DNA from 4 places in the Rhodococcus sp. PAMC28707 genome. Region 2 is predicted to be linked to each of the others. Evidence: riboswitches for the same ligand, from Rfam matches in the RefSeq annotation. Region 2 holds a riboswitch; each other region holds the start of a gene.
What was found. Region 2 has a riboswitch for cobalamin ahead of E5720_RS01985 (magnesium chelatase subunit D family protein). Riboswitches for the same ligand answer to the same signal wherever they lie in the genome.

Region 1: another riboswitch for cobalamin. It lies ahead of E5720_RS09655 (CbtB-domain containing protein); the one in region 2 lies ahead of E5720_RS01985 (magnesium chelatase subunit D family protein).
Region 3: another riboswitch for cobalamin. It lies ahead of metE (5-methyltetrahydropteroyltriglutamate--homocysteine S-methyltransferase); the one in region 2 lies ahead of E5720_RS01985 (magnesium chelatase subunit D family protein).
Region 4: another riboswitch for cobalamin. It lies ahead of E5720_RS12225 (ABC transporter substrate-binding protein); the one in region 2 lies ahead of E5720_RS01985 (magnesium chelatase subunit D family protein).

What each region holds. Positions count from the first base shown of each region.
Region 1 is NZ_CP039253.1:2,130,887-2,138,023, reverse strand. It holds gene E5720_RS09670 (PPE domain-containing protein) at 1-1,151, opposite strand, end outside; gene E5720_RS09665 (PE domain-containing protein) at 1,207-1,509, opposite strand; gene E5720_RS09660 (histidine phosphatase family protein) at 1,602-2,168, opposite strand; cobalamin riboswitch at 2,224-2,362, shown strand; gene E5720_RS09655 (CbtB-domain containing protein) at 2,394-2,588, shown strand; gene E5720_RS09650 (CbtA family protein) at 2,615-3,373, shown strand; gene E5720_RS09645 (metallopeptidase family protein) at 3,498-3,830, opposite strand; gene E5720_RS09640 (septum formation family protein) at 3,844-4,935, opposite strand; gene E5720_RS09635 (ankyrin repeat domain-containing protein) at 4,969-5,364, shown strand; gene serS (serine--tRNA ligase) at 5,375-6,628, shown strand; gene E5720_RS09625 (NAD(P)/FAD-dependent oxidoreductase) at 6,636-7,137, opposite strand, start outside.
Region 2 is NZ_CP039253.1:428,669-435,805, forward strand. It holds gene E5720_RS01965 (LLM class F420-dependent oxidoreductase) at 1-307, opposite strand, end outside; gene E5720_RS01970 (cobalamin biosynthesis protein) at 330-749, opposite strand; gene E5720_RS01975 (cobyrinate a,c-diamide synthase) at 742-2,148, opposite strand; gene cobO (cob(I)yrinic acid a,c-diamide adenosyltransferase) at 2,142-2,762, opposite strand; gene E5720_RS01985 (magnesium chelatase subunit D family protein) at 2,774-4,708, opposite strand; cobalamin riboswitch at 4,772-4,920, opposite strand; gene E5720_RS01990 (GNAT family N-acetyltransferase) at 4,901-5,404, opposite strand; gene mqo (malate dehydrogenase (quinone)) at 5,418-6,953, opposite strand; gene E5720_RS02000 (alpha/beta hydrolase) at 7,116-7,137, shown strand, end outside.
Region 3 is NZ_CP039253.1:1,346,657-1,353,793, reverse strand. It holds gene E5720_RS06120 (MarR family transcriptional regulator) at 1-285, opposite strand, end outside; gene E5720_RS06115 (hypothetical protein) at 414-1,139, opposite strand; gene metE (5-methyltetrahydropteroyltriglutamate--homocysteine S-methyltransferase) at 1,589-3,844, opposite strand; cobalamin riboswitch at 3,969-4,182, opposite strand; gene E5720_RS06105 (3-deoxy-7-phosphoheptulonate synthase) at 4,416-5,528, shown strand; gene E5720_RS06100 (alpha-ketoglutarate-dependent dioxygenase AlkB) at 5,494-6,117, opposite strand; gene E5720_RS06095 (VOC family protein) at 6,202-6,627, shown strand; gene E5720_RS06090 (AraC family transcriptional regulator) at 6,635-7,137, opposite strand, start outside.
Region 4 is NZ_CP039253.1:2,698,399-2,705,535, reverse strand. It holds gene E5720_RS12240 ((2Fe-2S)-binding protein) at 1-160, opposite strand, end outside; gene E5720_RS12235 (ABC transporter ATP-binding protein) at 157-924, opposite strand; gene E5720_RS12230 (iron ABC transporter permease) at 921-2,009, opposite strand; gene E5720_RS12225 (ABC transporter substrate-binding protein) at 2,009-3,004, opposite strand; cobalamin riboswitch at 3,103-3,252, opposite strand; gene E5720_RS12220 (GAF domain-containing protein) at 3,294-4,595, opposite strand; gene E5720_RS12215 (IclR family transcriptional regulator) at 4,641-5,492, opposite strand; gene E5720_RS12210 (NAD(P)/FAD-dependent oxidoreductase) at 5,771-7,137, opposite strand, start outside.

The DNA.
Region 1 (7,137 bases), 1.7 Mb from region 2:
TCACCCTGAGCCCCGGCCGTCGATGCCGGCCCACCGGCACCACGGGCCGTGGCTGCAGCATCGTTCGCGCCCGCTCCGAACACACCCGAGCCGTTGGCGCCTGCAAGAACGCGCTCACTGCCTGCCACCGAGGACGCGCCCCCCGGTCCGTTGGGAGCCCCGAACGCGGTGCTACCGAGACCGCCCGACACCCGGCCGAAGCCGACCCCGCCGGTGCCCGCTGACCCGGTGGAACCGATGGACCCGAAGGACATTGCTCGCGTTGCCGCCGAACCCGGTGCTCCAGCATCGGCTCTGCCTGCACCCGCGAGCGGTGATCCCGCCGAGCCCTGCGAAGGGTTCTGTGAGTTCATGAACGTCGACACCGCGGATCCGCCGACGTTGGTGGCCGCGGAAGCAACGGTGGTGACGCTGGAGCCGGCGATCGAACCCGCAGAGCCGGCCACCTGCCCCGCGGCAGCCACCAACGCAGGATTCTGAACTGCTGCTGTAGCTGCGGCGATGACCGCCTGAGCGGGTGAGGTGTGAGCGCTGAACCCGAAGGCTTTCGTTTCCTCGTAGGAGGTGCCCTTGGCGATACTGCCGTCGGGCCCGGAGGTGCCACCGGACGTGTCGTTGACGATCTCGGGCGGCCGATCGAACGAGACCGTCATGGCCAGCGGCGTCGTCGCAGCTTCATAGGCGTCCATGACGATCGCAGCCTGAACGTCTAGTGACTGGTCTGCAACTTCGAGTGCTTCGGCGCTGCCGTTCAGTGCGCCACCAGAGCTGTACGCGGCAACTTTGGCGGATTTCACAGCAGCTATCGCGACCGGATTCGGCATCGCAGCGACCGCAGTCGTATAGGCCGCAGCCTCGGCGAGAGCGTGTCCGCTGATCTCGGTGGCACGCGTTGCCGCACCCTGCGTCCACGCCAAAAATCCGCCGAAGCGAGCTTGGGCCGCATTGGCCGCCTCACCTTCCCAGCCGGCCGCGAGGACAGCCATGACCCGACCAACTGTGATCGATGCGTCGGTATAGGCGGCCGCAACCGACCCCCACGCGCTCGCGGCACCGATCAGCGGGGCCGGACCGGTTCCCAGCAGCAACGCCCCTGAATTTACTGTTGCAGTGCGTGGTAGCCACACGACCCCCGTTACGCCCAGTGTCACAACATCTCCCCCGTCATTTACTCAGCCCCGTCAGTGCTTGTGGATAGTCAGCTCTTCAGATTGTCAGTGCCCGACCGTGTTCGAAGTCGACATCTCGGTACGCGGACGCCTGTGCCCGCAGTGCGGCAGCAGCCTCGATCAGTTCGCCGATGGCGTCGGTGGCAGCGGGAGTGAACGAACCCGCAGCGCGAACGAAGTAGCGATTGGCGAGGAGTGAGACTTCCTCGCTGCCGGAGGGTGTGACTTGAATGGGTAGCGATGCGGCAGTCAGACTCGCCTGGAGCCGAGCTGCGAGGGCATCCAACTCGGCGGCGGCGGCCTCGAGGGCAACCGGGTCGACGCGCACATTTCCGGGCATAACCCCACTCCTTCGTCACGCAGCGAAAATTTCGCTCTCGTAGAACTTTGACGACGGCACTGGGCAATCGGTTCCACTCCGCGTAAAAAAGCTCAGGTGATTTTTTCTGCCGCAGACCGAAGGGTCCATCGCCCACCTCGGAAGTTCAGATTCGTCACCGTCGCGGGTGGGATGTCCACCCGCCAGAACGAGGACGACGGCGCGTCGAGTGCTGTGACGACGACGGCGCGGACGACAGCAGGATGCGTGACCGCCAGCAGCCGACGACGCTCGGTCGCCACCCTGTTCATCCATTGCCCGACGCGGTCGAACAGTGCGTCGATCGATTCACCACATGGTGGGACGGTGGAAGTGTCGGTGAGCCACCCCAGCAGCTCGGACTCGTCGAGGTCATCCATCGTTCGGCCGGTCCATTCGCCGAAATCGAGGTCGGCGAGGTCGGCGACGATGGCTCCCTTTACGCCGAGGACCGCCGCAGTCTGTCGAGTTCGCCGCTCCGGGGCGATCATCGTCATCTCGGCGTCCGAGTCGAACGTGAGTTCCTCCAGCCGCTTCAGCCCGCCCGAATCGACCGGTTCGTCCGAATGAAACCTGGCACGGCGCATTGCCTCGGTCGTGCCATGGCTGACCAGCGAGAGCCGCGTCACTGTCGACGGCATCGAGCACTCCTCTCCACCCATGGGCTCATCGCACCCTGGTTCCGATTGACACCGGGCTGATATCGGTGCCAGAGTTCGCGGGTAAGCGCGATGTGTACAGGCAATTCCGGTGTGAATCCGGAGCGGTTGCGCCACTGTGATCGGACCTCAGCGGTTCCGAGAGCCAGAAAACTGACACATCGCTTCGGTTCGAAAGGGACGCATAATCCCAGGAGGCATTCCATCATGGCCATCGTTCACAATCCCAGCAACGCCACGGAGTCGGCTGCCCTCGCAGTCGTCGTCGCGGCGGTGGTGCTCCTCGCATTCGTCGTGCTCTACCTGGTCGGTTTCGACCAGGGCGCCATTTCACGTAGTGGAATGTACATGCACGAACTGATGCACGACGGACGCCACCTGCTGGGTCTCCCGTGTCACTGACCGCGACGTCCCCGCGTGTGACCACCTTGCAGGGGACCTATCTTCAGTTGCTCGTCCGCGGACTCCTGGCGGGTCTCATCGCAGGTCTGCTCGCGGGCACCATCGCGTTCGTCATCGGTGAGCCTCACGTAAATTCGGCCATCGCCATCGAAGAGGCGGCAGGTGCAGCCGAGCACGCCGAAGTAACTCCGGGCGCACACTCGCACGACGAAGAAGATGCACTCGTAAGCCGTGACGGCCAACGTGCGGGGCTGTTCCTCGCAACCGGGCTGGCAGGGCTCGCGCTCGGTGCCATCTTCGCGACGGTGCTGCACTACGCTCGGCGGTTCACCTCGCTGTCCGGGTCCACACTTGCCCTCGCTGTCGGCGCGCTCGGCTGGGTGGCAATCGAAGCTGTCCCGTTCTTCAAATATCCGGCCAATCCACCTGCTGTGGGCGACCCGGACACCATCAATCAGCGCACCTGGCTGTGGCTCGCTTCTGTTGTTCTCGGGTTGTTGGCGGTAGCAATCGGAATCTACGTCGCGAAAACGGTGGCGTCGCACAGTTCGCTTGCCGTTCGGATCGCGGCTCCGCTGGCGGCGTTCCTCGTCGTGGTAGGCCTGGGATATGTACTGCTGCCCACGATCAACGAGGTCGGCGCGGACTTCCCGGCCACACTGCTGTGGGAGTTCCGACTGTCTTCGCTGGCGACGCAGGCGACGCTGTGGATCGCGCTCGGGTTGGCATTCGCATTCTTCACCGATCGGGCTGTCGGCAAGGCGCGCGAGTCGATTACGGCGTAGCTCTCGAGTTCAGCGCACCCCAGCCCGCTTCAGCGCCCAGTTGGTTCGGGCCCACCCCAGCCCGCTTGAATGGTCCATTCATACGATCAGATGTCTTGAAATCGACCATTCAAGCGGCGGGGAACTACCCGAAACCCAGTTCGTGCAAGCGCTCGTCGTCGATGCCGAAATGGTGCCCTACCTCGTGGGCGACGGTGATCGCGATCTCTCGTCGAGCGGTCTCGGGGTCGTCGACCATATCCAGAATCGGACGACGGTAGATGGTGATCACGTCCGGTAGATGCCCGCTGTACTCGTAGCGGTCGGTGAGCGCGACCCCCTCGTACAGGCCGAGGATGTTCTCGGTGGGGTGCTCTTCCTCGACGAGAATGACGACGTTGTCCATGCGGTCGGTGATGTCCGGCGGAAGCGTGTCGAGGGCGTCGCCGACAGCGTTTTCGAAGTCGGCGCGGCTCATGTCGGTAGGAATGTCATCCTCCCGACGTGATCGGGGCGGCACCGGGCAGCGGCGTCGGAAGTGCCCGACCGTCCGGGGCCGACGGCGGCGGTACCGGCGGTTGACCGTTGATGAGGATGTCGCCCTGTGCCGATCCGACGATCGTCGCGAACCCGCCCGTGTCGAGCTCACTTCCTATCGAACAGCTGACCTGACGGCTACCAGCCAGCCAACTGGTCACGTCGATGTTGTCCCAGAACAGCGTCAGCGTCTTGTCCCGCAGGGAGGTTGGGGAGCCGAGGTATGCGTTCACGGCGTCGGTGCAGACAGTCGTGAGGTAGGCGTCCTGGTCGGCCTCGTTGGGAATTCCGTTCGGAAACTGTTGGCTCAGGTCTGCGACGGAGACCACCTCGAAGGCGTGGGGCGCGCTGCAGTCGACCGGATCGGCGGGCACGTTCTGCAGGATGCCGATGCAGGTGCCGGGCTCCCACACGTTCGACTGATCCAGGTCGAGCACCGAGCCGGTCATCTCCTGCGGAATTCCCGTGTTCGTGGACTTCTGGATTCCACACCGCAATGTTCGTTCGCCCGATGCCCATCCTGCTTGGCTGGGGAACATCAGGCCGACACTGAACTTGCCGCTCGGATCGAACTTGGCACCCAAATAGTCGTCGACGGCATCGACGCAATGCTCGTCGCGTAGCTGTCCGAACCGTTGCGCTCCCGGGTAGACCGAGTTCGGAGCGAACTCGAGCCCGGGGTAGGCACTCAGATCGACGTCGGCTGCTACTTCGAATCGATGTGGGTCGGCGCAGGAGACTTCGGTGAGGTCCTGTCGGTCGGTTTCGGGGTCGTCGGTAGGCGTCCACTGCAGGCACGTGCCTGGATCGGCCGAACCGAACGTCTTGGCCGTGACGGCACCCGACGTCGCAGGCCCGGCGGCCGAGTGGGTGGCGATCTTCTCCGGTTGCGAGAAGCCACCGGACACGGAGAGCGTGATCGCAGCAGCCGCGACGGCCCCCACAGCGACGAAGGCGAGTCCTCGACGCGCACCGTGCGCCGATACTGTGCGCGGGTTGCGTGTCGTTGTGGGTTTCCCCGGCCGAACCGGATCGCTGGTGGACATCAACTCCATCATGCCCGAGTATCTTCGGTTCCTATGACAGACCCCGAGGAGACCAGTGCTGACATCGCCGAGCTTGCGGGCCGACTGTTCACGATGGCCCGCGACGGTGATGCCGAGTCGTTGAAGATATATCTGGACGCCGGAGTGCCGGTCGACCTCAACAACGAGGCGGGGGACACCCTGGTCATGCTGGCGGCCTATCACGGTCACCCGCGCACTGTTCGCATGCTGGTCGGCCAGGGTGCAGATGTGAATCGGCCGAACGAGAAGGGCCAGACGCCGCTCGCAGGCGCGGTCTTCAAGGGGGAGGACGAGGTGGTGCGGGAGCTGGTCGAGGGCGGAGCGGATCCGCACGGTGGTCATCCGTCGGCGATCGACGCGGCGCGCATGTTCGGACGCGAGGACTACCTGGTCTTGCTCGGCAAGTAAGGTTTTCCTCGTGATCGACCTGAAGTTTCTTCGTGAGAATCCCGATGTCGTCCGTGCCTCACAGCACACCCGTGGGGAAGATCCCGCGCTAGTCGACGTGCTCCTCGGCGCCGATGCGTCCCGACGGGCCGCAGTGCTTGCCGGCGATCAGCTCCGCGCCGAGCAGAAGGCCCTCGGCAAACGCGTCGGGAAGGCGTCAGCGGAGGAGCGTCCTGCGTTGTTGGCAGGGTCGTCCGAACTGGCGGCGAAGGTCAAGGCTGCTGAGGCGCGCCAGAACGAGGCAGATGCTGCGGTGGACAGCGCGCAACGCGCGTTGTCGAACGTCGTCGAAGAGGGAGCTCCGGCCGGCGGCGAAGACGACTTCGTGTTGATGGAAACCGTCGGTGAGATCCCGACGTTCGACTTCGAGCCGAAGGACCACCTCGAGCTTGGTGAGTCGCTGAAGCTGATCGACATGGAACGCGGCGCGAAGGTGTCGGGTTCGCGGTTCTACTTCATGACCGGGTACGGTGCGCTGCTGCAGCAGGGGATGTTGCAACTGGCGGCGCAGAAGGCCGTCAAGAACGGGTTCACCATGATGATCCCGCCGGTGGTGGTGCGGCCGGAGATCATGGCGGGAACCGGATTCCTGGGAGCGCACGCCGATGAAATCTACCGACTCGAAGCCGACGATCTGTATCTCGTCGGCACGTCGGAAGTCGCGCTGGCCGGCTATCACGCAGGCGAGATCCTCGACCTGTCCGAAGGCCCGAAGCGCTATGCGGGCTGGTCGACGTGCTTTCGTCGCGAAGCGGGTTCGTACGGCAAGGACACTCGCGGGATCATCCGCGTCCACCAGTTCGACAAGATCGAGATGTTTTCCTACATCAAGCCCGAGGATGCAGCGGCCGAGCATCGCAAGCTTCTCGAGTTCGAGCGCGAAATGCTTGCAGCAGTGGAGCTTCCGTACCGAATCATCGACGTCGCCGGTGGCGATCTCGGGTCCTCGGCGGCGCGCAAGTTCGACTGCGAGGCTTGGGTGCCGACGCAGAATGCCTACCGCGAGCTGACCTCGACGTCGAACTGCACGACCTTCCAGGCCCGACGCCTGGGTGTTCGGTACCGCGACGACAACGGCAAGCCGCAGATTGCTGCGACGCTGAACGGAACATTGGCCACGACGCGGTGGATCGTGGCGATCCTCGAGAATCACCAGCAGGCCGACGGGACCGTTCGGGTGCCGGAAGCTTTGGTGCCGTTCGTCGGAACGGATGTTCTGCGCTAGAGACGTGTCAGATGGTCGGCTTCACGTCGTCGGCCCAGGCGATCCGCTTCGGATTGCCGTGGCACTCGACGATCGCGGCGTGATCGCTGTCGAAGTAGTCCCACGCCCAGGACAGGAAAGCGTCGACTTTGCTGTGCGCGCCGCTCAGTAGTGCGGCATGGACGCCGAGCCACGCCGCGAATGCGAGTGGCCCCTCCACCTGATGTCGGTGCGCGCCGACCTCTGCGACAGCGGCCCCGCGGCCGATCATCGCCATGATGCCCTTGTCCTTGTACTGGAAGACCTTCCGATGCTTTCCCGCGATAGTCAGCTCGATGTTGTGGGCCGCCCAAGTCCCTGCTTGCTGAGCGACCGAACCCAACTGGGGCAATGTCCTTCCGTCTACATTCGGAATGTTCGCCACGTCGCCGACGGCGTAGACATTGTCGAACCTCGGGACGGTGAGATCGGCCAGCACGTCGAGTCGTCCGCCGGGACCGGGCTTCGCGTCGCCGGTCGCGGCCACTGGT
Region 2 (7,137 bases):
AGGCAATCGTTTTGGCGAGCGTAATCGGGTCGTGCTCCACCGGTATCGCGACAGCAGTGCCCAATGCTATTCGTTTCGTCACCGCAGACGCTGCGGCCAGTGACACCCACGGATCGAGAGTCCGGGAGTAGCGATCGTCAGGTAACGAGGAATCGCCTGTTTGCGGATGAGCCGCTTCACGCTTGACGGGGATGTGTGTGTGCTCCGGTACGTAGAACGAGTCGAATCCCAACCGCTCGCCCGCTGCGGCCGCGGCCGCAGGCGTTATTCCACGATCGGAGGTGAACAGGACGAGACCGAAGCGCATGCAACATTAGAACGTGTTCCAGTCAGGCGCGCAAGGCGTCTTCTTCCTCGGGCACCGCTGCTGTCGCCACCGCAACAGTCACCGGACCCACCTTCGTCTTCCCCAGAATCAGCGCGCCTCCGCCGCTCGCCAAGACTGCTGCGGCCTCTGCCACGCTCGGAGTCCCGACGGCGTCGTCGACCAGTAGGGACGGGGCCGGCACGACGACGGAAGCCAATTGGGCGGCCGTCCACTTGGTCAGCGGCACTGAAAGCGAACGAGCAAAAGACTCCACTGCGGAATGCTTTCGATCCAAGGTCGCCACTGCGACCACGGTCCAGTGCGGCCTGACCACCGAAGCGAACCCGGCCGCGATATCAGAGCCCGTCGCAGCCGCCGTCGCGCCGACTCCGACGACGATCGATTCAGCGCGGTACGATCCAGCGCACTCCGGTTCAGACATCGACAGGCGCGAAGCGGTCACACGCCTCGACAAATTTTCGGACCGCTTGCGGGCTGCCTGCCGCGTGCGTGTGCAAATACGAAGCATGGACGCGACCGTGGACGAACCCCTCCCGGACGACGCGTTTGCCGGCAGCTGCGCTCGGGTTCTGCCAACCCCATGCCGGTGCGAGTTCGGCCGCGAAGTCGACGAGCGCGGTGCGGTGAAATTCGTGGCCCGTCACCCGAGTCCCCGCCTCGAACAACACCGAATCAGACAGTGCGACCGCATCGCGATAGCCGAGTGTGAGCTTCGATCCGAATTGCGCTTCCGCGTCGATGACTCCGGCCATCGTGTGGCCGTCGAGGGATCGCGCCAGGTACAGCAAACCGGCGCATTCTGCGTGGATCGGCAATCCAGCAGCCGAGGCCCGGCGGATATCCGCCAGCAGAGGCTCATTCGACGCCAACTGCTCGGCATGTTCCTCCGGAAACCCGCCCGGCAGAACGACACCCGCCGTGCGCTCCGGCAATCCGTCGGTGAGGGGATCGAACACCACTACCTCCGAGCCTGCAGCGCGCAGCAGTTCCACATGCTCGGCGTAACCGAACGTGAAGGCGGGGCCCCCGGCCACGGCGACGACTGCACCCGCGCCGCTGGGCTCACCCACTTCGTCGTTCGGGTTCCAGGCGATACCGGTGACCGACGACCTTGCCAACGCGCGGACGGCAGCCAGGTCGACGTGGCGTGTCACCAGTTCTGCCATTGCGTCCACTGCTGCGCCGGCTCGTCTCCCGTGTTCGAGTGCCGTGATCAGTCCCAGGTGCCGCGACGGGACCGCCAGTTCCGACATTCGCGGTAGCGACCCGAGAACGGGAACACCGACACGCTCACACGCCTGACGCAGAACCTCTTCGTGTCTCGGGCTGCCGACCCGATTCAATATCACTCCACCGATCCGGACCGACGGGTCGAACGTCGAGAACCCGTGCAGCACAGCGGCAAGACTCTGACTGTGGCCGCGAGCGTCGACAACGAGAACGACAGGTGCGCCGAGCATTGCGGCCACTGCTGCCGTGGACCCCTCCGCGGAAGCCTGTCCGGCACCTGCCATGTCGATCTTGCCGTCGAAAAGCCCCATGACTCCCTCGACGATCGCTATGTCGCAGCCGGCACTGCCATGGAGGAAAAGCGGGCCGATACGCTCTCGCCCGACCATCACTGCATCGAGGTTGCGGCCCGGCAAACCCGTTGCGAGAGAGTGGTATCCAGGATCTATATAGTCCGGACCCACCTTGAACGGCGCTACCCGGTCCCCCATGGCGCGGAGAGCAGCCATCATCCCGGTGGCTACCGTCGTTTTTCCACTACCTGATGCGGGCGCAGCGATCACGACGGCGGGAGCAGGACGGCTCACCATTCGATACCGCGCTGACCTTTTCGGCCTGCATCCATCGGATGCTTGACCTTGGTCATTTCGGTGACGAGGTCAGCGGCATCTATCAACGCCTGCGGTGCGTCACGTCCGGTGACGACGACGTGTTGATTACCCGGCCGGTTCACGAGCACCTCGACCACCTCGTCGATGTCCACCCATCCCCACTTGAGTGGGTAGGTGAATTCGTCCAACACGTAGAAGCGGTGCGTCTCCTCGCTCAATCTTCGAGAGATTTCGGCCCAGCCTTCAGCAGCTGCGGCGGCGTGGTCGACGTCCGAACCTTTCTTGCGCGTCCAGGACCACCCTTCGCCCATCTTGTGCCACTCGACGGCCCCGCCGGTGCCCTGGGTCTCGTGTAGTTCGCCGAGCAGTTTGAACGTCGATTCCTCGCCGACCTTCCATTTCGCACTCTTCACGAACTGGAAAACTCCGACGTCGAATCCTTGATTCCACGCTCTCAGTGCCATCCCGAAGGCTGCCGTCGACTTGCCCTTGCCCGGACCGGTGTGCACGGCGAGAAGTGCTTGATTGCGGCGCTGACGCGTCGTCAGGCCGTCGTCGGGAACTGTTCCCGCAAGTGGTACTCCCTGTGGCATTGCTCGTCCTCTCAGGCCGCTGCGCGAACGACGGCGGCAACGTGCTCGGCGGAAAGGTCGGCAAGCCGCACGTAGCCACCCTGTAGATGCCCGGCGAAATCGGCGGCCAGTCCGAGACGGACCATGCCCGATTCGCAGTCCACGACGACCGAAGCAGTGCCGTCGGCTGCCAGACGCGACGCAGCGATACGTGCGCGCCCGACTGGATCGACACCGCCCGTCGCTCGCCCGTCCGTCATCGCGACGACGAGCGCACGGCGCAGCGGATCTCTGACCTTCTCTCGAAGGACGACCTCGCGGGCTCGCAGGAAGCCTTGTGCCAGTGGGGACTTCCCACCGGTCTTCATTCTGCGCAAGCGGGTGACAGCGACGTCGACGCTCGACGTCGGCGGAAGAACCAACTCGGCCTCGCGCCCTCGAACAGTGATGACCGCGACCTTGTCTCGCCGTTGGTATGCATCGCGCAGTAGCGACAGCACTGCTCCCGTCACGGCGGACAACCGATCGCGTGCAGCCATCGATCCGGATGCGTCGACAACGAAGACGATGAGGTTGCCTTCGCGACCTTCACGAATCGCCCCGCGTAGGTCCGCGGGCTCGAGTCTGAATTTCCCGGAAGTTCGTCCGCGCGCGACTTGATCCTCGGCTGCCGCGAACAATGTTCCGATGAGGTGAAGTCCCTTGCCACGCTCGGTGGTCGGGCGCACGACGCGCCCCTGCGCAGCACGCGACCGGGATCGACGCCCGGGCGCTCCCTCGCCGACGCCAGGAACTTCCATCAACCGCGCGCGAAACTGCGATCCGGGCGTTGCTGCATCTCGGTCACGAGATCCGTTGCCGGACGGTGGATCAGCCTGGTCGGGTGTCGGTGCACCGCCACCGTCGTCATCCGGGTCCGGTCCTGAATCCGTGGGTTCGGGATCGGTCGGTTCGGGATCGGTCGGCTCGTCGGGTTCCTGGCCGGATTCTGGCTTCGCGGAGTCTGCCTGTTCTGCCGCGTCGCGCATGGCGTCGTCGAGTGCACTCTCGTCGATCCCCGGTTCGTCGAACGGGTCACGCCTGCGGCGATGCGGCAATGCCAATTCCGCAGCGACCCGCACGTCCGACTCCTCGACCTTCGGCGAACCTCGCCATGCCGCGTGTGCCGATGCGGTTCTTGCCACTACGAGGTCCGCTCGCATCCCGTCGACGTCGAACGATGCACACAGCGCCGCAATTCGACGAAGTTCGGTGTCGTCGAGTTCCACCTGATCGAGTACGAGTCGAGCCGCGACGATGTGTGCGGCGATGTCCGCGTCCTCATCGGCGTAGTGAGCAGCAAACGCACTGGGGTCGCGCTCGTAGTTCAGCCGACGTCGTACGACGTCCATTCGGATGTCGACGTCACGTGAGGCAGTGACCTCCACGGCGAGCCCGAAGCGATCCAACAACTGTGGTCGGAGTTCGCCCTCTTCTGGATTCATGGTTCCCACGAGGACGAATTGCGCGGGATGGGAATGTGAAACCCCGTCGCGTTCGATATGGACGCGCCCCATCGCAGCCGCGTCGAGCAGAACATCGACGAGGTGATCATGCAGAAGATTCACCTCGTCGACGTACAGCACACCCCGATGAGCGGCGGCCAACAGTCCCGGCTGGAATGCACGTTCGCCGTCTCGAAGCACCTTCTCCAGATCGAGCGAACCGACCACGCGGTCCTCGGTCGCGCCGACCGGAAGCTCTACCAGTCGGGCCGGCCGTGTCACGCCATCGTCCTCGATGTCCGGAAGGAGTGTCGCGAGGGCACGCACGACAGTGGACTTCGCCGTCCCCTTCTCACCGCGGACGAGGACACCACCGATTCCCGGGTGCACCGCACACAGGATCAATGACAATCGAAGCTGGTCTTGGCCGACTATCGCGCTGAACGGATAACCGGGTTCTGAAGATCCAACGGCCTGCTGCACTTTCGATCCCCTTCATTCCTCGGTTTCCGCGCCGAGGACTTTCGATGCCCACCGAAGAAGTGGACAAAGTAAATGGATGCTGTGCGGTGATCTGACTTACGAGGCTGCCGACAATCGGCCTACTCGTACACAGTGGCGGGACCGCGCCTGAATCACACAGGACTTCCCCGCATCAGCTCCGTTGATCGAACCCTACCGTCGTTCGACGTTATTGCCGCCCGACGCCTCGCCCCAAGGAGTTCCGCCGCCCCGACGCATGGGCGTGTGCGGAATCCCGTCTTCGAGAACTTCCTCACCATCGGGCAGAAACCCGTGCTTCGAGTACATGTCCACCAAGTAGCTCTGTGCATTCATACGACACGGAGAGGATCCGACCTCGGCAAGGGCAGCACGCAGAATACGCGTGGTGTGCCCCTGCCCTCGCGCCGACCGCTGCGTGCACAGCCGCCCGATGCGGAAGGCCTTCTCTCCGTTGTCGTGCTCCTCGAGCAGACGCAGTGTGCACACCACTTCGCCGTCGCGTTCGAGCCAGAAATGCCTCGTTTCGGTGAGCAGATCTCGACCGTCGAGTTCGGGGTAGGCGCACGCCTGCTCTACGACGAAAACCTCGACACGCAGCTTCAACAGGTCGTACATGGTCTTGTTGGACAGGTCCAAAGCCCAGGAGCGCTTGAGGGCAGCAGCTTGCGTAGTCATAGGCCTGTTGCTATCACACGCCGGTGTGCTGTGCGAGTTGGGAAGACTCGTCCAGCTCGAGCGCACGCGAGGTCCAGTCGAATATTTCGCGGAACAGCGAACGATCCTCGGCCAATTTGACCCCGAGCGAGGGCACCATTTCCTTGAGCTTGGGCTGCCACGCCTCGTAGCGGTCGCCGAAGCAACGCTGCAACACATCGAGCATCGCCGGAACCGCAGTGGAAGCACCCGGCGACGCACCGAGCAGGCCCGCGATCGTTCCGTCTGCAGCGTTGATCACAGCGGTGCCGAATTCGAGAACTCCGCCGCGGCCCTTCTTTCGAATGACCTGAACCCGCTGGCCTGCGGTGACGATCTCCCAGTCCTTGTCGAGGACCTTGGGTGCGAATTCGCGCAGCGTATCCACGCGATCGGCCTGCGACTGAGACAGTTCGCTCAGAAGGTACTTCACCAGTCCGAGCTCGGTGACGCCCACTCCGAGCATCGACATCAAGTTCCCCGGCTTGACCGACGAAGGTAGATCGGTCAGCTTTCCTTCCTTGAGGAACTTCGGCGACCATCCGGCGTACGGACCGAAGAGCAAACCGGGCTTGCCCCCGATGACACGAGTATCGAGGTGTGGCACCGACATAGGAGGCGCACCGACCGATGCCTTGCCATACACCTTGGCCGAGTGCTGCGCGATGAGCTCGGGGTTGGTGCAGCGCAGCCACTCACCACTGACCGGAAACCCTCCGAAGCCTTTGATCTCGCTGATGCCCGACTTCTGGAGCAGGTGCAACGCGCCGCCACCCGCGCCGACGAACACGAACTTGGCGTTGACCGTCTTCTTGAACCCGGTGCGAAGGTTTGCCACCTTGACGTCCCAAGTTCCGTCCGACTGCTTAGAGATGTTGCGCACGTCGTTTCCGAAATGCACGGTGGCGCCGGCCCCGGAGAGGTAGTTCAACAGTTGGCGAGTGAGCGCACCGAAGTCGACGTCCGTTCCGTTGTCGCTCCAGTTGAGAGCGACGGGATCGGAGAAGTCCCGGCCCGCACCCATCAGCGGAAGTCGACGCGTGAACTCGTCCGGACTGTCGATGTATTCCATACCTTCGAACAGCGGATTCGAGGCCAGGGCGTCGTATCGAGCCTTCAGGTACTTGGTGTTGTCCTCACCATGAACGAAGCTCACGTGCGGGATCGGGTTGATGAAGTTCTTCGCGTCGCTCAGTATGCCATTTTCCAGGCTGTGCGCCCAGAACTGACGGGAAACCTGAAACTGCTCGTTGACGTTGAGCGCCTTGGCGATGTCGACAGAACCGTCCTTGTTCTGCGGCGTGTAATTGAGCTCACACAGCGCGGAGTGGCCGGTGCCGGCGTTGTTCCACGCGTCACTGCTTTCGGCGGCAGCGGCGTCGAGTCGCTCGTACACATCGATCGACCAATCGGGCTCCAACTGCCGAAGCAGTGCCCCGAGAGTTGCGCTCATGATTCCGGCGCCGACGAGGACCACATCGGTCTTCACTCGCTTGACCTGCTCTTGATTGGAGCGCTGTTCATTTGACACTGGAGATTCGACTTCCTTGTTCGTGAGTACTCGCGTGAGGAAACTCTGCTCAGGTGGCGGCTACATTACCCGGCCGTAGATACCCGACTCGAAGCGCTTACAAGCTCTTCTTCGATTGTGCTCTCGAAGTACGCTTTGCACCTGCTACTACAGTTGTGATCTGTGACTACCTGGGTACCCGATG
Region 3 (7,137 bases), 920 kb from region 2:
GATCTCGACTCTCCGCTCGTCCGACGTGAGGCGTCGACGTTCGATGAAACCGAGGCCTTCGAGCCGTTTGAGTAGCGGGGACAATGTCCCGGTGTCGAGATCGAGGGCGGTGCAAATGTCACGGACGCCGCGTCCGTCCTTTTCCCACAGCACCAGGAGTACCAGGTACTGCGGGTAGGTGATCCCGAGTTTGTCGAGGATCGGGCGGTAGGCGGCGGTGGTGGCTCGCGATGCCGAGTACAACGCAAAGCACACCTGGCGATCGAGTGCGAGTTCGTTGGTCACGTGCACAAAGGTAGCGCACGTTTAAGTTGTTCGCAACCTACATGGGAGTCGCGCGCACGAACGACGACAATGCCACCGCGGCCAAATATTTCGGCGGCGGTGGCAATTGTCCTCGCTACTGCCCGTAGTTAGCTACCGGTTCCGTTCTGCAAGATTCTGCTGATGATATCGCCGATGAAGTCGCTCGGATTCTCGATGATGCTCGAGCCTGCCGATCCGGTACCGCCCTCGCCGTCCGAGGAACCGAATCCGAGATCCGCCGAACCGGAAGTAATCGCTTCTCCGGGATTCTGATCGCGGATCTCGACGAATACACCGGTCAGCTTCTGCGTGGATGCGAAGGTCGACACGTCGACATCGACCGAAGTTTCGAGGAAAGCACCCTTTTGGGCATCGTTCGGTGCCAGATAGGTGGCCTCGAAGGTCACCGTCTTACTGCCGGTCGGTGAGATGAGCCAACCCGCGTCGGGAACGCTGACTGTGTTGGCGTTCACGTCGACCGAGGGTGTGACCTTTTCCCAGCTTTGGCCACCGATCAAGTGCCAGGCGTTCACTCGCGCACTGTCCTGCACGTATTTGAAACCTGCCGGAGCGCGGTCGGTGATTCTATTGATGTACCGCTCGGGGTGTCCGGTGGAGGAGATCGAGGTACGAAGCGTGACTTTGCCTCCCGCCGCAACCGTGCCGTCGCCGACAACCTCTTTGCTGATCTTCACGTTGCCGCCTACGACGGTATTCGACGTGGGATGTGCGGCGTCTGCCGCGGCAGCGCCGGCGCCGGACAACGCACCGGTAACCGTCAAGGCACCGACTGCGAGGCCCGCAACCGTGCTCTTCCAAGCCGTACGTGACATGAATGCTCCATTCGATCTCGACTCGACCGGAACGACCCGGACGAAACGGCCACTCTGTGTGACCTGACTCATACTTATACTGTGGAGTGCGTGATATCACAAAGCCGCGTCGGCGCGTCGGCTGATCGGTGCCACGGGTCGTGGTCGATCGCAGAGAATTCGATCCGGACTTCGACGGCGGGCGTGGTTGCCGGAGACGATCCGAGCAACCGTTGGACCCCCAAATATGCACCGACCCAGCCAGTGTCGGTTGCTCTTCGAAGTAGGCGGCCTGGCGGGCACCGACGTCGATCTCTCGAAACCCAGCCAGGAATTCGCTCGACCGTATCGTGCTGGTCAGCGAAAGGACCGCGCCCCGCTTCACCGGTCAGGCTTCTTGTGTGAAGCCTGACCGGATCGAAATGGCGACGAGCAGGAGCCGAAAGGGCAAGTCGGACAGGGTTGGAAAGCTAACGAGCCAGAGCAGCGGCCTCTACGAGGTTGCGCAGTGAGGCTTCGACCTCGGCGTTACCTCTGGTCTTCAGCCCACAATCCGGATTGACCCACAGGCGGGCGGCCGGAACGGCCTTCAATGCCGCCTGCAAGGAGGCGGTAATCTCCTCCACGCTCGGAACCCGCGGTGAATGGATGTCGTACACCCCTGGACCTACACCGAGATCGAATCCGACGTCATTGAGATCGTCGAGGACTTCCATGTGGGAGCGGGCGGCCTCGATCGACGTCACATCGGCGTCGAGTGCGACGATCGCATCGATCACCTCGCCGAACTCCGAGTAGCACAGGTGCGTATGGATCTGCGTGGAATCCGCTACCCCTGACGTCGACAGCTTGAATGCACGCACAGCCCATTCCAGGTAGGCCTTCTTGTCCTCTGTGCGCAAGGGGAGCAGTTCGCGTAGGGCAGGTTCGTCTACCTGGACGATCGCGATTCCTGCCGTTTGCAGGTCGACGGTCTCGTCGCGGATGGCCAGTGCGACCTGATCTGCGGTGTCGGCCAGCGGTTGATCGTCGCGAACGAACGACCACGCGAGGATCGTCACAGGTCCGGTCAGCATGCCCTTGACCGGCTTGTCCGTCAGTGATTGAGCAAAGGCGATCCAGTCGACGGTCATTGCGCCGGCCCGGCTCACATCACCGAACAGGATGGGCGGACGCACGCAACGAGAACCGTAGGACTGAACCCAGCCATTGGCCGTGGCCGCGAAGCCATGCAGTTGCTCCGCGAAGTACTGCACCATGTCGTTGCGCTCCGGCTCGCCGTGCACGAGAACATCGAGGCCCAACTTCTCCTGCAGTGCAATGACATCGGCGATCTCTGCTTGCATGCGACGCACGTACTCGGCGTCGTCGATCTCGCCCTTGCGCAATTCGGCCCTGGCGAGACGGATCTGGGTTGTCTGCGGGTACGAACCGATCGTCGTCGTCGGGAGCGACGGGAGATCGAGCCGAGCCGCTTGGGCCACCCGACGCTCGGCAGCGGGACTGCGATCGACTGCCACACCACCCTCGAGTCGGGCGCGAACTGCACTGTCGTGCACTCGGGGGTCGGTGCGACGGGATTCCGCAGCGACCCGTGCAGAGGTGAGTGCGGTTGCAACGCAATCGGTTCCCTCGCGAAGTGCACGTGCGAGCACGGTCACCTCCTCGACTTTTTCTGCGCCGAACGCCAGCCACGAGCGCAGTGGATCCACGATCTGCGTCTCGGAGTCGAGCGTGTACGGGACATGAAGTAGCGAGCAGGAACTCGATACGGCGAGCGCGCCAGCACTGCCCAACAGGCTCGCCAGCGTGGCCAGGGCCTGGTCCAGATCGGTCCGCCAGACATTGCGGCCGTCGACGATGCCTGCCACGAGAAGCTTGCTCGCCAGAGCGGGCACCGCTGCGACCTGCTCGACGGTTCCCGGGGTGGTGAGATCGACCGACAAACCCTCGATACCGGTCGAGGCGAGTACGGGCAACGCGTCACCGAGGTACCCGAAGTACGACGCCACCAGTATTGCCGGCCGTCTCTCGACGGCGCTGAGGTAGTCGTAGGCGCGTCCGGCGGCGGCGAGTTCGGCTTCGGTTCGATCCGCGACGAGAGCCGGTTCGTCGATCTGGACCCATTCGGCACCCGCGTCGGACAGCTGTGTCAACAGATCGGCGTACAGCGGGAGGATTTCGTCGAGACGGTCCAGCAGCGGAGCATCACCGCCGACCGATTTCGAGAGCAGCAGGAACGTAACCGGGCCGACGATCACCGGACGGGCCGGAATACCCAGTGCGCGAGCCTCGTTCAGCTCGCCGAGAATCTTTTCCGGGTGGAGTGCGAACGTTGTGCTCGCTGCAATCTCGGGTACGAGGTAGTGATAGTTGGTGTCGAACCACTTGGTCATTTCCAAGGGCTGCACGGTGTCGTTGCCACGCGCGGCGACGAAATACCGATCGAGATCGTCCTCGATGGCGCTTACCCGTTCGGGCAGCGCGCCGAGTAGGACTGCGGTGTCGAGCACCTGGTCGTAATAGGAGAAGGTGTTGATCGGCACGGAGTCGAGCCCTGCGGCCTTCAGTGAAAGCCAGTCGTTCTCGCGTAGCTGCTTGGCGACGGCACCGAGTGCGGCGGCATCGCTCTTTCCGGCCCAGTAGGACTCGACAGCCTTCTTCAGTTCGCGCTTCGGGCCGATTCGGGGGGAACCGAGAACTGTCGCAGTGAATTCGAATGTCACTTCGTGTGTCTCCAGATACATGGCGTGATGGGTGGAACACCACCGTGCGCGCGAGTACGCCTGAGCCCAAGACGAGAGTTCAGGTCTACTCGCCCACTCCACGGGGCGGTGAACCGCTACGCACGGCGTGCGCAGCACAGAAGGCAGGTATTCGGACTCGCAGGCGCGCGATCTCGACAAACCCTCGAGAAAAGCTCCTAGTGGCCGTCGCTTCCCAGAGAGGCTTCTCCAGTGCTTGATAGACGGCGGTCGTTCCTGCATACCGCTGCGGGACAATCCCGGATTCTCACCGGGTTCCCTCTTGCGTCGCCGTTGCGGACTTCGGGGCTCCTCTTGGCCGCGGGCGAACCGACTGCAAGCACGAGCATAGGCGCTCGGTCGCCTCTGGAGAAAGGGCTGCTACTCTCGACCCCATGAAGCGCACGTATTTTTGGTTTAGCAGGCCGGCCCCGGGTGGGTCAGCCAGCGACACCATGCGCTGACACCCCACCCCACGAGCCGGAATCGGACCGGCTCGAAGTGCGCGTGGATTCACCGTGAACGAGTCGGTCTGGGAACAGGACCTTCCTCCATGACAACCGACATCGACACCATCGACCCAGCTCTGCACGATTCTGCTCTGGACGAGCGACGGACGATCAGTATCAGTCCGCTTCTGTCTCCTCGGACCGTTCGGCGTGAGCATGCGGCGGACGACGCAGTGGCCGCCGTAGTACGGCGCGGCCGCGACGGCGTCGTCGACATCCTCGACGGACGTGATGACAGGCTGATCGTCGTCGTCGGACCGTGCTCGGTGCACGACACCACCGCGGCGATGGACTACGCCCGGAGATTGGCCGCGAAGGCGACCGAACTCGATGATCGCCTGCACATCGTCATGCGCGTGTATTTCGAGAAGCCGCGGACCACTCTCGGCTGGAAAGGCCTGATCAACGACCCGCATCTCGACGGCAGCTTCGACATCAACGAAGGCCTCCGTGTGGGCCGCCAGTTGCTAGTCGACATCTCGAGTCTCGGTCTTCCGGTCGGATGCGAATTCCTCGACCCCATCACCCCTCAGTACATTGCGGACCTGGTCAGCTACGGTGCCATCGGCGCACGAACCGCAGCCAGTCAGGTGCACCGGCAGCTGTGCAGCGCCTTGTCGATGCCCGTCGGAATCAAGAATTCGACCGAGGGTGATGTTCAGGTTGCCGTCGACGGAACCCGGGCGGCGGCGTCGAGTCACGTCTTCCCCGGAACGGACCTCGACGGTCATTCCGCGTTGATCAGAACCGTCGGTAATCCCGACTGCCATGTGATTCTGCGCGGCGGCACCGACGGTCCGAACTACGATGCGGGCACTGTCGCCGACACCATCGCGCGGCTCCGGAAGTCGAATCTTCCCGAGCGCGTGGTGATCGACGCGAGCCACGGCAACAGCCGAAAGGACCACAACAGGCAGGTCGATGTCGTGACGGACGTGTCGGCACGGCTCGCAGCAGGGGAGCAGGGGATTGTCGGTCTCATGTTGGAGAGCTTCATCGAAGCCGGCCGGCAGGATCTGACCCTCGGTCATGCGAACGAATTGACCTACGGTCAGTCGATCACCGACGCATGCCTGGACTGGGACACCACTGCGGCACAGCTCGACGCACTCGCAGCCGCAGTCACCGAACGCCGCGCGGGCGGAACTGCACGCTGACGCGAGGGCCGGTGGCACGATTGCTTTTGGGCACGGCGTGCTCCCATGTTCGTTGGCACGAACCGCCCATGACGATCAGATCGCCGTGGCCGAGCGTGAACTTCAACGATGCGCCGCCGCCACGCGGCCGCAGCATCAGTTGTCGGGTGGCACCGAGTGACACGATGGCAACCATCGTGTCCTCGGTGGCGCTGCGGCCGAGGTTGTCTCCGTGCCAGGCGACGCTATCGGATCCATCCCGGTAGTAGCACAGTCCGGCGGTGGCGAAGGGCTCGCCCAACTCGGCCCGATAGTGCGCATCGAGTGCCGACTTGGCCTCGAGCAACCGTGCCTCGGGCCAGCTTTCGTACTCGGAGTAGAAGCGCGCCAAACGCGGCACCTCGACCACGCGGTCGTACATCTGGCGTCGCTCGGCACGCCAGTCGACGTCGGTGACGAGTCGATCGAACAAGTCCGTGGTGCTCGCCCATCCGGGGCGGACATCGACCCATGCGCCATTTGTGAGCGTGCGCCGGGTAACCGAGGACCCGAGTGGACCGAAGTCCTCGTCGCCGTCGGTGAACAGCGACCCCTGCAGATCCACGCTCATGACCGAAATCATAGCGTCACTCGAACGTATGTTCCAATAATCGATCGCAAAAATATTGTCGCAACAGTGTCCTATCGTGTGCGCATGGGATACGAAATTCAAGTCACGATAGACAGCGGCAACCCTCATGAGCAGGCCGCATGGTGGGCTGCGACCCTCGGGTGGCAGGTGGAGGAACAGGACGAGAAGTTCATCAGGGAAATGGTGGACGCCGGTCACTCGAGCGAGGACGACACACTCCTCTTTCACGGTCGGCTCGTCTGGAAGATCGGCGCCGCAATCGTCGATCCCGACCGACCCTCGGCGCCGCGCGTGCTCTTTCAGTGGGTACCGGAGTCGAAAACGGTGAAGAACCGGCTGCATTTCGACATGAGGGTCGGAGAAGACCGCGAGGCTGTGGCGCGAAGCCTCGTCGAGGCCGGGGCATCGATTGCCTTTCGCAGTCAGCTCGGCCCGAGCACGTGGATCACGATGACCGACCCGGAGGGCAACGAGTTCTGCCTCTCCTAGCGGTGCTTCACCGATACGCGCCCGGCGTCTGTCCGGTCCACCGCTTGAACGCCCGTCGGAAGGCCGACGGCTCCGAGAATCCGAGCTGATGAGAAAGATCGTCGACGGAATCTCCGCGACTCAACCCCGAGATGGCGGCGTCGCGTAGTACTTCCTCGCGAATTTGGTTCACCGACGTGCCCTCCTGCCGCAACAGTCGGCGAAGGTGCGCGGTGCTGACCGTCAGCTTGGCGGCAATCTCGTCGGTACATGGACTGCGGCCCTGAAGCCCCAGTTCGAGTGCTCGCCGCACTTGGGATGATGCGGTGCTGTCGTAGTCGCGTGCAGTGAACAACAAGTTCGGTGACTCGCGCAAATAGTCGGTCAGGCTCGCCTCGGTTTGCACGATCGGCGCTCGCATCGCGGCATTGTCGAACTCGAGGACTGCTACCGATGCGCCGAATGCCACTCGGGTGCCGAACATTCGGTCGTACAGCTTGGCGGTTTCTGCGTCTGGCATGTCGTAGGGCA
Region 4 (7,137 bases), 2.3 Mb from region 2:
TGACCCGATCGTCGACGCAGTTCCACCGCACTCCGGTGTCGACGACGCGAGCCCGTATCCAGTCGGCGTCGAGCATCAACGACGCGGGAAGATCGAACGGCCCTTCGAGGTATTCACCGAACCCTGGTATTCGCGCCGCGGCACGCGCATAGACGCTCATGCCAGCCCGTGTACGTCGATGACGGGCCTCGGATGGGTACGGACCGTCGCGCGAATGCCGAACACCTCCGCCAGCAACGTGTCGGTCAGAACCTCGGGAGTCGGGCCCGAAGCGACGACGGATCCGCCGTCGAGAACCGCCAGCGAGGAGCAGTACTCGACGGCCAGACGCAGATCGTGCACAGTGATGACGATAGCGAGCCCGTCGGCAGCCAGGTCGGCAATGGCGCTCATGACTATGAGTTGGTGGCGCAGATCGAGATGGTTGGTCGGCTCGTCGAGCAGCAGAATTCGTGGCTGTTGAGCCAGTGCGCGGGCAATGGAAACGCGTTGCCGCTCACCGCCGGACAATGCCCCGACGTCACGGTCGGCCAGACCGAACAACTCCAACCGGCGCAGGCAGGATGTCACTACCTCGTCGTCGGATGCGGTCGGGGGCGAGAACCAACCGCGGTGCGGCACCCTCCCGAGCGCGACCGATTCTCGGACCGTCAGTCCGACGGACGCCTCGGGTTCCTGCGATGCGACGCCGACGGTCCGCGCGAGTTCCGCGCGCTTCATCGACCGTGCGTCGATATGGTCGACGAGGACGGACCCGGACGCCGGTGTCAACGCCCGGTAGCAGCAGCGCAGCGCCGTGGTCTTACCTGATCCGTTGGGTCCGACGAGTCCCAGAATTTCCCCGGGACGGACACTGAAATTAATGCCGTGCAACACTTCTCGCGATCCGAGCCGGGCAGTGACCTCGTGTATCGACAGAGTCATCGCTGGGCCCTTCCGTACTGACGAGAGAGCATGAACACGAAGATCGGTGCGCCGACCAGTGCGGTGACCACTCCGACCGGCACCTCGGTGCTGCTGGAAACCGATCGTGCAAGTGTGTCTGCCCCTACCAACGCGATCGCCCCGAGCATGGCCGCCACAGGAAGCAGTCTGATGGCCCTGGTACCGACGATGTATCCCGCGAGATGAGGTACGAGCAAACCCACGAAACCGATTCCGCCACCGACGGATACGGCAGCACCGGCAAGCATCGAGACGGCCAGGAGCTGAAGTACACGGAATCGCTGCACATTCAATCCCAGAGCGGCGGCGCCGTCGTCACCTGTTTTGAGCAGGTCCATACGCGGCGCACTGAGCAACAGCACTGTGCCGACCACCAGGAGCGCGATCGTGGGGAAAGTCAACGTCGACCAACGCGCGTCGCCGAATCCTCCTGCAAGCCAATGCAAAACACCACTCAGGGTGTGTTCGTCGGCGAATACCAGAAGAGTGAACGTGATCAACGCCGAGAACACGGCGCCCAAGGCGACGCCGACGAGGACGATTGCCGTCGACTGTGGGTACCTGCCACCGATCAACAATGCCAGGAACAACGGGATCATCGCCCCGATGAATGCCGCTGCCGGGATGGTGAAAACTCCCAGTGCACCTGCCCCGATTCCCAGCGTCATCACCAACACGACGCCGAAGCCCGCTCCCGAGGACACTCCCAGCAGATACGGATCGGCAAGCGGGTTACGTGTGACGGCCTGTGCGACACCGCCCGCGATAGCAAGCGAGGCACCGACGACCGCTGCAGTCAACGACCGCGGAAGTCTGGAGTCGAGGACGATCACTGCGCGGGCCTCGGTCCACCAGGATTCGAACGTTCCCGGCATCACCTTGTGCATCACGATCGCCCAGACGTCACCGACGGGAATCCGTACCGACCCGAACGATGCTGCCGCTGCGATTGCAGCCAGAAGACCGACGATCAGCAGTGCAAGAATTACGCCGAGCGGAAAGCGTGAGCGTCGAGTCGACGTGGATTCGGAAGGCGCAGTGCGGGTTTCGACGGCGGTGGCCATCAGTCCTGGAACCGGTCCGGGTGCAGTGCGCGTGCGATGGTGTCCACGCTCGTCACCAGTCGCGGGCTCTCGAAGAAGTCGTCGAGCGGTACGACGATGAAGTTGTCGCGTTGGACGGCAGGCGTCGTCGCCATGATCGGTTGACTTTTCAGGAAGTCGATCTTGCCCTGCGCGGAGGTATCGCCGTAGTCGAGGACGACGATCGCCTGTGGTGCGCGTTCGCCGATGATCTCCCACGTCGTGTCCAGGTAGGGCCGCTCGCCTTCGGGGAAGATGTTTTCCGCCCCGGCGTAGTCAGCGATGACCTGCCCGACGCCGACGCCCCCGATGGTCGAGGGAACGTCTTCACCGGAGTCGTAGAAGAACGTCGGGGTCGGAGCCACGCCGGTCAATTTCTCGCTTACTGCATCAAGCCCCGACACGACGCCGTCGGTGACGTCTTTCGCTGCGTCCTCGGTTCCCAGGATTTCACCGAGTTGGGTGTAGTCCTTCTCGAGCATCCCGATGTCGGGGAATCCCGATCCGCAATACTCGGAGAACAGGAACGTCGCGACGCCGACGTCGGTGAACGATTCCCGGGAGCGGCCCTTCTTGTCGTTGAAGGCACTTCGCATGCCGCCCACGACGAGGTCCGGGTCGAGATCGAGGATCTGTTCTTTCGTCGGGTATTCGTCGGCGAGGCCGGTGATTCGTTCGAATGCAGCTGCCGTCTCCGCAGTCGGGGTGGCGTTCTGATAGCCCATCCCGACGATCCGATCCGCGGCACCCATCTCGATGAGCACCTCGGTGACGTGGTCGTTCATGGAAATGATGCGTTGCGGAGGGGCATCGAACTGCTGGGCGAGGCCGCAATTGGAAATGGTGACCGGCTCGTCGAACGCCGCCGCGGCCGAGGTGGCGTCTATCGAGTCGCCACGCGAACAGCCCGCGAAGAGCAACGCGGCTGCAGAACCGACCGCGACAATTCGGACGATGGAGGGAGTAGATGGTGACATATGAACCTCACTTGGAGCTCAGAGCCACGAAATTGAGAGTCGACGCGCAGCAAAATCAACCACGCGCAGGACTGCCGATTCGTAGACCACGACGAATAGGTGTCGCACACACAGCCGCTGGGTAATCGGACTTGCCATCTCCACGAGAGGAGACAGCCCACCGTTGCGGGTCAGCGCCGGATTTCGACCGGCTTCCCCCTACGACTGGCTTGCTAAGTGCTTCGTCCAGCAGTATGCACGAGAGGCTTCGGCAGCGGTCGAGCGCGCCTACCGAGGCCCACACATTCCGTCAGCTGATACGTCGTGACCGAACCGCGGGTGCCGAAGAATGCGGCAGCAATCTGCTGATGTCCTCCGGCAGCAAAATTTCGACGGTCGCCGACGCGTCGAACCGGTAGGGCTGGGTCATGACCACACCGGACAGCTGCTTGCGTAGACGCGACATTTCCGCCCTGACGGTGATCGCCCTTCCGCCGTCTCCGAAGAGATCCGCCGCCATCTGTGCCGCGGTCCGCCCCTCCCGATGGACTGCCAGCAGGTAGAGAATCTCTGCGTGACGCGGCGTCGGCTCGTGTGTCCATTCCCCGACCTCGCTACGGATCTGTACCCGCGTGTGCTGCGGATGGCGTAGATCGATACGGACCGTGGTGGCACCGGCGGTCTCGGAGATGGATGCCCTCTCCGCCACCCCGGTCGGCCGGACGAGCCATCCACCGGGCAAGGGCTCGACGTCACACACACCGAGCGTCGGCATCCAGAATCTCCCCGTGGCCAGATCCTCGGGCAACAGAACTCGAGTGCGCAACGCGACGGACGAGGTGGCCGCTACCCACCCGTTGGCGTCGACCGCCAATGCGGGGGAATGTAACCGAGCGAGCATGGGGGCCGCGACCGAGCGCAGCAGATCCAAATTCTGCCGATGATGCTCGCGCAGTTGGGATTCAGCAAGACGGGCAATGGCATCCACAAGCGCGAGCGTGGTCGGATGCACGCTACTCGCAGGCCCACTGACATCGACCGCGCCGATCACCTGACCGGTCCGCGGGTCCTTGATCGGCGCACCCGCACACGTCCATGGATGATGGCTTCGCACATAGTGTTCGGCGGAAAAAATCTGTACTGCTCGGCGCGAAACCAACGCAGTTCCGATCGCATTGGTACCCACCGAGTCCTCGGCCCAGCTGGCACCCTCGACGAACCCGAGTCCGTCGGCGCGATCGAGCACTGCCGTAGATCCACTGCGCCACAACACCCGCCCGTGACGGTCGGCCACAACGAGAATGTTGTTTCCGTCCTGAACGACCGATTCCAGCCCTCGAGCCAGATCGTCGAGTACGTCGATCAGACCCGAATCACGACGGCTCAGCTCGAGATCGGAGATGTCTACAAGTGAGGGTGAGATGGATTTTTGTTCGGGATCGATACCGAGAGTCTGCAACCGCCGCCACGAATCACCGATCACCTCGCGCGGCCGGGCGGGACCCTTGCCGCCTGCCATCGTCGCGTCGTAGACGGCCGTCAGTATCCGCGCGTAGCGGCGTGGATCCTCACCTGCCGCCAGCGCAGGCTCGGGACCTGTCGACTGAGTCATTGCCGACAATTGTGCGCCAGCTCACATAGAAGTGCAGAGGTGGGGTCAGTTCGCTCGCGTCGAGGGCGCCTTGCGGGCACTGCGGGGCGCTCCGCGTTTGGGGAACAGAGTGCGCGAAACCTCACGAGCGGCGTCCACGACCAAAGGTGCCACTCGCTCGAGTTGTGCGTTCCGCGTCTCTCCACACAGCGCGATACCACCGGCCGGGCCTTCGTAACCACGAATCGCAGACCCCACGCATGAGATCCCACGGACCGCCTCTTCGAGACCGAACGCCAGCCCCTGGCGCTGACGAATGCGGTTCAACTCCAGATGGAGGACCGCCCGCTCGGTGATGGTCTTGTCGGTGAAGCGAGGAAGGGTCGCGCCGAACAAGGTGTCTACATGCTCGGGATCCAGCCACGCCAACATCGCCTTCCCACCGGCCGTCGCGTGCGACGCGGCCCGGCCACCGACGCGGGACGGCAGCGCGGCAGCGAACCGTCCACCGACCTTGTCGAGGCAGACGCTTTTGGATCCGTCGAGAACAGATAGATGAACGACCATCCCGGTCTGCATGTGCAGCTCGTGCAGAATCGGCGCAGCAACCTCACGAATCTCACTGTGTCCGCCGTCGCCGCGGCCGAGCCCGAGCGCACGTGCACCGAGGCCATACCCGACCGAAGCGTGATCCACCCAGTCGAGCCTTACGAGTTGATCGAGAATGCGGTGAACGGTGGACCTCGGGAGCTGGGTGCAGACCGAAATCTCTTCGAGGGTCAGCCGGGCTGCTTTACCCCCGAACGCGTCGAGGATCAGTGTCATGCGTTCGACCATCGACGGCGGCAGGTCCGTCTTGGACTGCGCGGCGATTGCCCGGCCGGCGAACATTGTGTCGTTCGAGTCAACGATGGTCATGACACTCCCCCAGATAAGTTTCGAGTCGACTCAGCAGCTTTGGGTGTCTCGGTCGGGATGTACGAGTGTACCCAGAGGGAAATGGAAAATTCGGCTTGGGAAGATTCACCGGCGAACGAAAGGTGAGGTTCGGGGCACCACCTTCGGTCTGCAAACCGACTCGACCCGTCGACATGAATCACTGAGTGATACTTGGTATCTCATACCTGCCAAAGAGTAAGAGAGATTCAGATCACCGTCAAGCGGGTCCGCGTCGCCAGTGCGGACCCGCCGTGACGTCACTGCTGACTTGCAGCGAGCACGGTGAGTTCGAACCCCTTGTATCCCTCCGCAGCAACCTCCGCGATCTTCTTGCCGTAGTTGCCGAAACCACCCGCATACATCATGAAGACGCGCGGCTTGCCCTCGATATTTGCACCCATGTACCAGGAGTTGGCCTGAGGGAACAACGTTTTCGCGGCGACGGCGGCACACTCGGACATCCAGTCCGCAGCAGCTTGCTCGCCTGCCTCGATGATCGCGTAATCGTTACTATCGACGTACGCGATCGCGTCGGCGATCCAGTTCACGTGCTGCTCGGAGCCCAGCACCATGTTTGCCAGCACACCGGGGCTGCCGGGGCCGGTGATCAGGAACAGGTTGGGGAAGCCGGCCGCGGCGATGCCATGCAGTGTCTGCGGTCCTGCCGTCCATTTCTCACGCAGCAGTACCCCGTCGCGTCCACGGATGTCGATGCGGTCCAGTGAACCGGTGATCGCGTCGAAGCCCGTGGCGAACACGATCATGTCCAGGTCGTAGTGCGCGCCGGCAGTCGCGATGCCCGTCTCGTCGATGGCGGTGATCGGGGCCTCGCGGAGGTTCACCAACGTGACGTTGTCGCGGTTGTACGTCGCGAAGTAGCCGGAGTCGGTGACGATTCGCTTGGACCCGATCGGGTGGTCCGTAGGGATCAGTACGTCGGCGACAGCCTGATCTTCGATGACGGCGCGAATCTTGCGCTCGGCGAAGCCTCGGGCCAGGTTGTTGGCCTCGATGTCGCTCATCTGGTCCGCGAAAGTCTTGGCGAACAACACCCCGCCGAGCTCCCAATACTGCTCGAACTCCGCTTCCCGCTCATCCGCCGGGACCTCGAGCGCACTCTTCGGATTCGAGACGAAGGGGGAACCACCACCGCTGGCCCAACTCTTGCGTCGGCGCTCGGCGTAGGTCGCCTTCTGCTCACGGCGAGTCTCTTCGTCCAGCGGACGGTTGCTCGCGGGCACGGAGAAGTTCGGGGTGCGCTGGAAGACGTGCAGCGTCGCTGCCTGCTCGGCGATCAACGGGATGGACTGGATGCCCGAGGATCCGGTGCCGATGACACCGACCCGCTTTCCGGCGAAATCGACACCGGTGCGCGGCCAGTCGCCGGTATGCAGGATCTCGCCGCCGAAGCTGTCGCGGCCCGGGATGTTCGGCAGGTTCGTCGTGGACAGCGCGCCGGTGGCCAACACACAGAATCTCGCCGTCACCTTCTCACCCTTGTCGGTGACGATGTTCCACCGTGCGGCCTGTTCGTCGAACGTCGCGGACACCACTCGGGTGTCGAACTCGAAGCCGCTACGCAGGTCGAATCGGTCCGCGACGTGTTCGAGGTATGCCAGGATTT